2 regions of the Variovorax sp. 05L425 genome follow, and region 1 is predicted to be linked to the other one. Evidence: predicted binding sites of a transcription regulator. Region 1 holds the regulator's gene; the other holds the start of a gene.
What was found. Region 1 encodes FNR, which switches genes on or off when oxygen is low (the NO sensors DNR and NnrR bind a similar motif). Its sites were predicted from a motif close to TTGATNNNNATCAA; they were not measured.
Positions count from the first base shown of each region.

Region 2: AC1DN9_RS14770 (universal stress protein) is a predicted target of FNR. The motif match lies at 2,389-2,402, and genes of this name have one in related genera.

Region 1 is NZ_JBFTNY010000015.1:25,723-29,904, reverse strand. Features, by position in the region: gene hemN (oxygen-independent coproporphyrinogen III oxidase) at 1-1,098, opposite strand, end outside; gene fnr (fumarate/nitrate reduction transcriptional regulator Fnr) at 1,219-1,932, shown strand; gene AC1DN9_RS17675 (bifunctional cytochrome P450/NADPH--P450 reductase) at 2,240-4,182, shown strand, end outside.
Region 2 is NZ_JBFTNY010000011.1:139,564-143,745, reverse strand. Features, by position in the region: gene AC1DN9_RS14780 (malonate--CoA ligase) at 1-1,442, shown strand, start outside; gene AC1DN9_RS14775 (universal stress protein) at 1,445-1,870, opposite strand; gene AC1DN9_RS14770 (universal stress protein) at 1,887-2,330, opposite strand; gene AC1DN9_RS14765 (cell division protein ZapA) at 2,692-3,021, opposite strand; gene AC1DN9_RS14760 (DUF904 domain-containing protein) at 3,021-3,245, opposite strand; cobalamin riboswitch at 3,323-3,561, shown strand; gene AC1DN9_RS14755 (TonB-dependent receptor domain-containing protein) at 3,744-4,182, shown strand, end outside.

The sequences.
Region 1 (4,182 bases):
ATCGAGGTGGTCGTAGTACTCCGCCAGCGTCTTGGCGTTCTGGCTGTAGGTCGCGCCCACGCGGCCGATGGCCGAGACGCCGAGCGCGACGAGGTCGCAATCGGGTTGCGTGCTGTAGCCCTGGAAGTTGCGGTGCAGCCGCCCTTGCCGCTTGGCGATCGCCAGTGAATCTTCGGGCAATGCGAAGTGATCCATGCCGATGTAGACGTAGCCGGCCGCGGTCAGCGCGGCGATCGAGCGCGACAGCATCTCGACCTTGGCCTTCGCATCGGGCAGTTCTTCGGCGGCGATGCGCCGCTGCGGCTTGAAGCGCTCCGGCAGGTGGGCATAGGCATAGAGCGCGATGCGATCGGGCCGAAGCTTGCACACCTGCGCCAGCGTTCGGTCGAACGATGCCCTGTTCTGCCTGGGCAATCCGTAGATGAGATCGATGTTGATCGACTTGAAACCCAGCGCGCGCGCACTCGCCATCAGGTCGAACACCCGAGCGGCTGGCTGGATGCGATGAATGGCCTTCTGGACATCCGGCTCGAAGTCCTGGACGCCGAAGCTCAGGCGATTGAACCCCATGCCGGCCAGCCGTTCGAGGCGCCGGCTGTCGACGGTCCGCGGATCGATCTCGATGGATTGCTCGCGTTCCGGGCCCAGCACGAATGCGTCGCCAAGGATCGCGAGCAGCCTCTCGAGGCCGTCGTCGTCCAGGAAAGTCGGCGTCCCGCCGCCGAGATGCAGTTGGCTGACGAGCGCGCCGCGGCCAAGTTCCGCGACATGGAGGGCCACTTCGCGCGCGAGGTAGTCGAGATATTCGCCCCCACGGCTCTTGTGGCGAGTGACGATCTTGTTGCAGGCGCAGTAGTAGCACAGCGATTCGCAGAACGGGATGTGCACGTAGAGCGAAAGAGGACGCCCATGCGCACCGGCCGCCTTGCGCTGGCGCAGGGCCTGCGCGTAGTCGTCGGCTGTGAAGGCTTCGACGAATCGGTCTGCCGTCGGGTAGGAGGTATAGCGCGGGCCGGCAATGTCGAGGCGGCGCAGCACGGCGGGCGACGGCAGCACGGTGGACGCGGCGGCGGTCAGGAGGACTGAGGATGAATTCATTGCAGGCTATAAGGCGGGCAGAGAACCACTATGCCGTCCGGACGTTCCGCGAACCTTGACCTGCATCAAGCCCGCGCTCCGCACCCCGGCGCAAAATCACCCGGAACTCGACGCAAATCAATGAAAACGGAAAACATCAAGGTCGCCTGCTCCAACTGCAACCTGCGTGAGCTGTGCATGCCCATCGGCCTGCAGCCGGGCGACCTGCAACGCATCGACGACATCGTCGCGACCCGGCGAAAGGTCCGCCGGCGCGAGACCCTCTTTCGCAACGGCGAGCCATTCACCTCGCTCTATGCGATTCGCACGGGCGTCTTCAAGACCCGCGTGACGAGCGAGGACGGGCGCGACCAGGTCACCGGCTTCCAGATGGCGGGGGAGATCATCGGGCTCGACGGCATCGTCAACAACCAGCACACGTGCGATGCGGTCGCACTCGAAGATGCAGAAGTCTGCGTGATGCCCTTCGACCGCATCGAGGAACTCTCGCGCGAAGTCACTGCGCTGCAGCGGCACGTGCACCAGATCATGAGCCGCGAGATCGTGCGCGAGCATGGCGTGATGCTGTTGCTCGGCAGCATGCGAGCCGAGGAGCGGCTCGCCGCCTTCCTGTTGAACCTCGCGCAGCGGCTTCATGCTCGCGGCTTCTCGGGCTTCGAACTGGTGCTGCGCATGACGCGCGAGGAAATCGGCAGCTACCTCGGCCTCAAGCTCGAAACCGTGAGCCGCACGCTCTCGAAGTTCATGGATGACGGCATCGTCGATGTCCAACAACGCAACCTGCGAATCCTCGATCCAGATGCGCTCCGACGCCTGGTCAATCCTCCGTCCTGATTCCTCGCTCGGGCATCGACAACAGCAGCGTGAGCGCGCTTGCTTTCAATCCAAACCTCATCCTAGACCGCGCCTCGCGTGCTGTCGCGAGCACAGGTAACACATCCCCGCGGCGGCGGTATGCTGGACTTCGCCGCATGACGAAGAGCGCTGGGGCAACGAGACGCTGCCGCTGCCCGGCGGCCACTTCCGACAGACGCCCAAGGAACTGATGTAGCGCAACGTCCTGTACGAAGGCACACTGCGCACACCAACTGGCGGCTCGTCGACCTCGGCATCGCGCCTGATCACACGGCAAGGAAGCAACATGCCTCGTACCGCACCCATCCCGCAGCCCAAGGGCGATCCCTTCATCGGCAACCTGCGCTCGATCGACGGCGACGCGCCGATCCAGGGCTTCATGCGCCTGGCGCGCATCCATGGCCCGATCTTCCAACTCGAGGTCTTTGGCAGCCCGATCATCATCGTCAGCTCGCAGGAACTGGTGAACGAGTTGTGCAACGAGGCTCGCTTCGACAAGCGGGTCGCCGGTGCGCTGAAGAACATCCGCGACTTCGCCGGCGACGGCCTGTTCACCGCCAAGACCGACGAACCCAACTGGGCCACGGCGCACCGCCTGCTGATGCCGGCGTTCGGTCCGATCGGCATTCGCGGCATGTTCGATCGCATGCTCGACATCGCCGATCAGATGCTGACGCGCTGGGAGCGCTTCGGCTCCGAGAGCGTGATCGAGGTCACCGAGGACATGACACGGATGACCCTCGACACGATCGCGCTGTGCGCGTTCGACTACCGCTTCAACAGCTTCTACCAGCGCGAGATGCACCCCTTCATCGGCGCGATGGTCGATGCGTTGGCCGAGGCCGGCGCGCGCACGCGACGCCCGGAGCTCGCCAGCAAGCTGCTGCTGCGCAAGCGCCGCGGCTACGAAGACGACCTCGAGCTGATGCGCGAGGTGGCCGACGCGCTGATCGCCGAGCGCAAGCGCGACCCCGAGGCGGCGCAGAAGAAAGACCTGCTCGGGCTGATGCTCCAGGGGCGCGACCCCGTCACCGGTGAAGGCCTGTCCGACGAGAACATCCGCTACCAGCTCATCACCTTCCTCATCGCCGGGCACGAGACGACCAGCGGAATGCTGTCGTTCGCGACCTACTTCCTGATCAAGAACCCGCAAGTGCTGCTGAAGGCTCGCGCCGAGGTCGATGCCGCACTGGGCGAGGAGATGCCGCGGCTGGAGCACATGGGCCGGCTGCGCTACATCGAGCAGGTTCTGATGGAGAGCCTGCGCATCTGGCCGACCGCGCCGGCGTTCCAGTTGCGCGCGCGCGAAGACACCGTGATCGGCGGGCGCTACGCGATCGGTCGGCGCGACACGCTGATGGTGCTGACGCCCATGCTGCACCGCGACACCCAGGTCTGGGGCGACGATGTCGAAGCTTTCCGTCCCGAGCGCTTCGCGCCCGAGGCGATGGAGAAGCTGCCGCCGAACGCGTGGAAACCGTTCGGCAACGGCCAGCGCGCCTGCATCGGCCGGCCGTTCGCGATGCAGGAGGCGGTGCTGCTGATCGCGATGATCCTTCAGCGCTTCGACCTGATCGAGGACGACCCGTCCTACCAGCTCTCAGTGGCCGAGACGCTCACCTTGAAGCCGCACGGCTTCCGCATCCGCGTCAAGCGCCGCGGCAGCGCGTCGTTCAAGCCACGCAGCGCGGTCGGGGTGCAGACGGCCGCCAGTCCGGTGCAGGCAGCGGCGGCCCCGCGCGCCCCCGGAGAGCAGGCCACGCCGCTCTTGGTGCTGTTCGGCTCGAACACCGGCTCGGCCGAAGCGTTCGCGGAGCGCATCGCCAGCGACGCACCGTCGCAGGGCTATGCGCCTCAGGTGGCGCCACTCGATGACCACATCGGCAAGCTGCCGACCGAGGGCGCCGTCGCGATCATCGCTGCCTCGTACGAAGGCCAGCCGCCGGACAATGCGCGCCAGTTCGCTGCCTGGCTCGACACGCTCGCGCCGGGCGCGTTGAACGGCGTGCGCTTCGCGGTGTTCGGCTGCGGCAATCGCCAATGGGCACGCACCTACCAGGCGGTGCCCAAGCGCTTCGATGCAGCGCTCGAAGCCGCCGGCGCCGTGCGCATCAGGCCGCGGGGCGAGGCCGACGCCGGTGGCGACTTCTTCGGCGCCTTCGACGAATGGTATGGCGGGCTGTGGTCCGACTTCGGGAGCGCGCTGGGCAAACAGGTGCAGGCCGCGCC
Region 2 (4,182 bases), on a different contig from region 1:
GGCGCGACCTGGACCGGGCGAGCGCGATGATCGCGAACCTCCTTCATGCGCTGAAGCTCGAAGAGGGCGCCCGCATCGCCGTGCAGGTGGAAAAGTCCGTCGAGGCCATGCTGCTCTATCTGGCGACGTTGCGCGCGGGCTATGTCTTCCTGCCGCTCAACACGGCCTATCGCGCCGCGGAAATCGAATACTTCATCGGCAACGCGGAGCCGGCGGTGGTCATCTGCAGCAGTGCCAACGCGTCATGGGTCGTGCCCATCGCCACGGCTGCGGGCACGCGCCACATCTTCACGCTGAATGACGATCGAACCGGCACCCTGCTCGAAGTCGCGGCGCAGTGCAGCGACCAGCATGCCGTTGCGCGCAAGAACGCCGACGACCTGGCCGCCATCATCTACACCAGCGGCACCACCGGCCGGAGCAAGGGCGCGATGCTTTCGCACGGCAACCTGCTGTCGAACGCGCAGGTGCTCAAGGACTACTGGGGCTGGCGAAGCTCCAGGCAGGGCGGCGACGTGCTCATCCACGCGCTGCCGATCTTTCATGTGCACGGGTTGTTCGTTGCCATCCATGGCGCGCTGATCAGTGGCAGCCAGATGATCTGGTTCAACCGCTTCGACCCGCGGCGCGTGGTGGCGCGCCTGCCCGAAGCCACTGTCTTCATGGGCGTGCCGACGCTCTACGTTCGCATGCTGGCCGAACCGGGACTGACTCGCGACGCATGCAGCAACATGCGCCTTTTCATTTCCGGATCGGCGCCGTTGCTGATCGAGACCTTCATCCAATGGCGCGACCGAACGGATCACACCATCCTCGAGCGTTACGGCATGAGCGAGACGATCATGCTCACCTCCAATCCCTACAGTGCCGTGCAGGGCGCGCGCCGCGGGGGGACCGTGGGCTTTCCGCTGCCTGGCGTGCGGCTGCGGGTGCGCGACGATCGTGGCGAGCCATGTCCGACCGACGAGATCGGCAACATCGAAGTGGACGGCCCCAACGTGTTCTCCGGCTACTGGCGCATGCCGAAGAAGACCAAGGAGGAGTTCACCGCCGATGGCTACTTCAAGACCGGTGATGTCGGCAAGATCGACGGCCTGGGCTACGTCACCATCGTCGGACGCAGCAAGGACCTGATCATCAGCGGCGGCTACAACGTCTATCCGGCGGAGATCGAGGGTTACATCAACGAAATGGCGGGCGTCGCCGAAAGCGCCATCGTCGGCGTGCCGCATTCGGACTTCGGCGAGGTCGGCGTTGCCATCGTGATTGCGAGACCGGGCGCCGTGCTCGATGGCGAAGTCATCATCGCCGAACTCAAGGCGAAGCTGGCGAACTTCAAGATTCCCAAGAGCTGCTTTGTCGTGAACGAGCTGCCTCGCAACGCCATGGGCAAGGTGCAGAAGGCGCTGCTGCGCGAACAGCACAAGAAACTGTTCGGCTGAACTTACTGCACCAGCAAGACCGAGATATCCGTCTCAGCCACGACCTTGGTTGCCACTGAACCCATGAGCGCGCGGCCCAGGATGCCGTGGCCGTGCGTTCCCATCACGATCAGTTCGGCGCCGGAGGCGCCAGCGGCCTTGATGATTTCTTCAGCGGCGTGCCCGTGGCGCTGGTCGATCGTGTAGGCCGTGATGTTGTGGTCCGCGAGCTGCGCCTTGAGGGGGTCGATCACTTTCGCGGTTTCTTCGGCGTAGTAGTCAGAGATCACGCCCTTGCTGAGATGGCGCGCCACGTGCCCGGGCACGCCAATGCAGACGTGCACCATCACGAGTTCGTTGCCTTCGATGAACATGGCACGATGCTTGGCCAGGTAGTCGATGGCCTTCCTGGTGTGCGAGCTGCCGTCCACGGCGATCAGGATCTTCATGACGTTCCTTTCGATGTCAACGCAGGACCAGCACCGGCAGTTCCGAATGCGTGAGCACGTGCTGGGTTTCGCTGCCTAGCAGCAGGCGCTTCAGGCCCTTGCGGCCATGCGAGGCCATCACGATCATCTCGCTCTTGTGCTTCTTCGCGGCGTTGATGATCGCCTCGCCCACGAGGTCCGAGCTGATCAGGGCCGTCTTGACCTTCACGCCGGCCGCCTTGGCCTTGGTTCCGACTGCATCGAGGGTGGCCTGTGCCGATTCGGCCCATTGTTTTTCGATGCGCGCAATGTCCTCCGGCGAAAAGACCGCCGCACCGTCGAAGTAGTTCTTGGGGTAGCGGGGCACGACGGTGAGCGCGACCAACTCCGCACCGTTCTGCGACGCAAGCGCAATGGCGCTCGTCACTGCCTTCTTCGAGAGCGAGGAGCCGTCCGTGGCGACCAGGATGCGCTGAAACATGGGTTCTTCTCCTGAGAATGGATGTGCCGTCTTTATAAGTCAGGCACAGAACGGCAGGTTGCTCGGCATCAAACTTCGGGCACTTGGCGATGTGACGGCGATGCAGGCCAGAAAAAAAGCCACGGCCCCAATGTGGTGCCGTGGCTTGTGGATGAGGTGTCTGCGAGTGAGGCCGGACTCGCATCCTGAACCGGGGTTCAGGTGGGCGAGGGCAGCAAGGCTTCGGGTTCATCTGACGCGAGATGATCACACCTGCCAAGCGATATACCAAGCCCTGCTCGTAAGAGCATTGGAACAAGGACATATAGAGCCCGACACGCACCGCAGACAAGGTGCATTTTACGCCCGTCGAGCGTGCTGGCTAAAGTAAATGTCCGTCGCCGGCGAGGGCCTGATCCAGGCGCTGGATCAATTGCGCGGCGCGCGCGTCATCCGCGGGGTTGTCAGTGGCTGCTGCCGGCGCCTGCGCGGGCGCTGCGGCCGGTTGGGCCTCGCGCTGCACGAGGTCGAATGCCAGGTTCAGCGACGCCAGCACCGCGATGCGGTCGCGTGCCTTGACCTTGCCTGCGTCGCGGATCTTGCACATTGCGGCATCGACGCGTTCGACCGCTTCGCGCAACTGGGCTTCGCCGCCTTCGGGGCAGCCGAGCAAATAGCTCTGGCCCATGATCTGGACTTCGATTTGTTTCATCAACGGGAGCTTGCGTCTTGGGTGGGATCGGCCGGTAGCTGTTCGAGCAGCGCATCGAGCCGCGTGCGCGCCGCGGCGAGCCGCGACTTGAGCGCATCGCGTTCGCGCGCGAGCGCGTCCACCTGGTCCTGAAGCAAGGCGTTGGTGCGCTGTACTTCTTCGTGGCGCACGAGCAGGCGTTCGACGCGCTCGGCGATTTGGTCAATACGGCTCGGTGCGGGCATGGGGGGCGATTGTAGATTCCGGCGACTCAAGGTTTTCATCGGGTGAACGCGCAGGGCAATTCTTTGGCCCGAAGACCCTACAATTCCGCGCGTTGGTGCTCGCGGCGTGGTTCACGCGCCGCAGTTCAACGGGAAGCAGGAGTCGAAGCCCCCGGGGGCCGAGCCAACCTGCGCTGCCCCCGCAACGGTCAAGCAGACGGCGCCCATCGGGCGCCACCCTCGTCAATCAGCCACTGGATGCCCTGAAACAGGCATCTGGGAAGGCGACGAGGGCCGCGCTGCCAGCCCGGATACCGGCCAACGAGGCGGCTGCCGCATGTCCCCCCATGCCGGCAGCCATGACGTCCAGGCGCCGGCGGGGAAGCCGGCAAGGGACTTTGTTCTTGTGTTGTCTCCATGAATATCTGCGTTTTCTCCGCACCCAGCCACAGGTGGGCTCGCCCGTGGCCGTTCGCGCGCCTGCGTTCGGCGTCCCTCGCGGTCGCCGCCCTGACAGGGATGAGCTCGATCGCGATGGCCCAGAGCGTCGAGCCCGCGCTCCCCGAAACCGTCGTGACCGCGACGCGCACGCCGACCCGCATCAATGACCTGGTGTCGGACACCGTCGTCATCGACCGCGCGCAGATCGAGGAACAGTCGAACCGCACGTTGACCGAAATCCTTGCGCGGGTCCCGGGTGTCCAGATCTCGTCCAACGGCAGCGGTCCCGGCAAGCAGAGCGGCGTGTTCATCCGGGGCGCCGAGACACGCCACACCATCCTCCTGATCGATGGCGTGCGCTACGGCTCCGCAACGCTCGGCACGCCGGTCTGGGACAACATTCCCGTCGAGATGATCGACCACATCGAAGTGGTGAAGGGGCCGGTCTCGGCGCTCTACGGCAGCGACGGCGTCGGCGGCGTGGTGCAGATCTTCACGCGCAAGGCCAGCCCCGGCG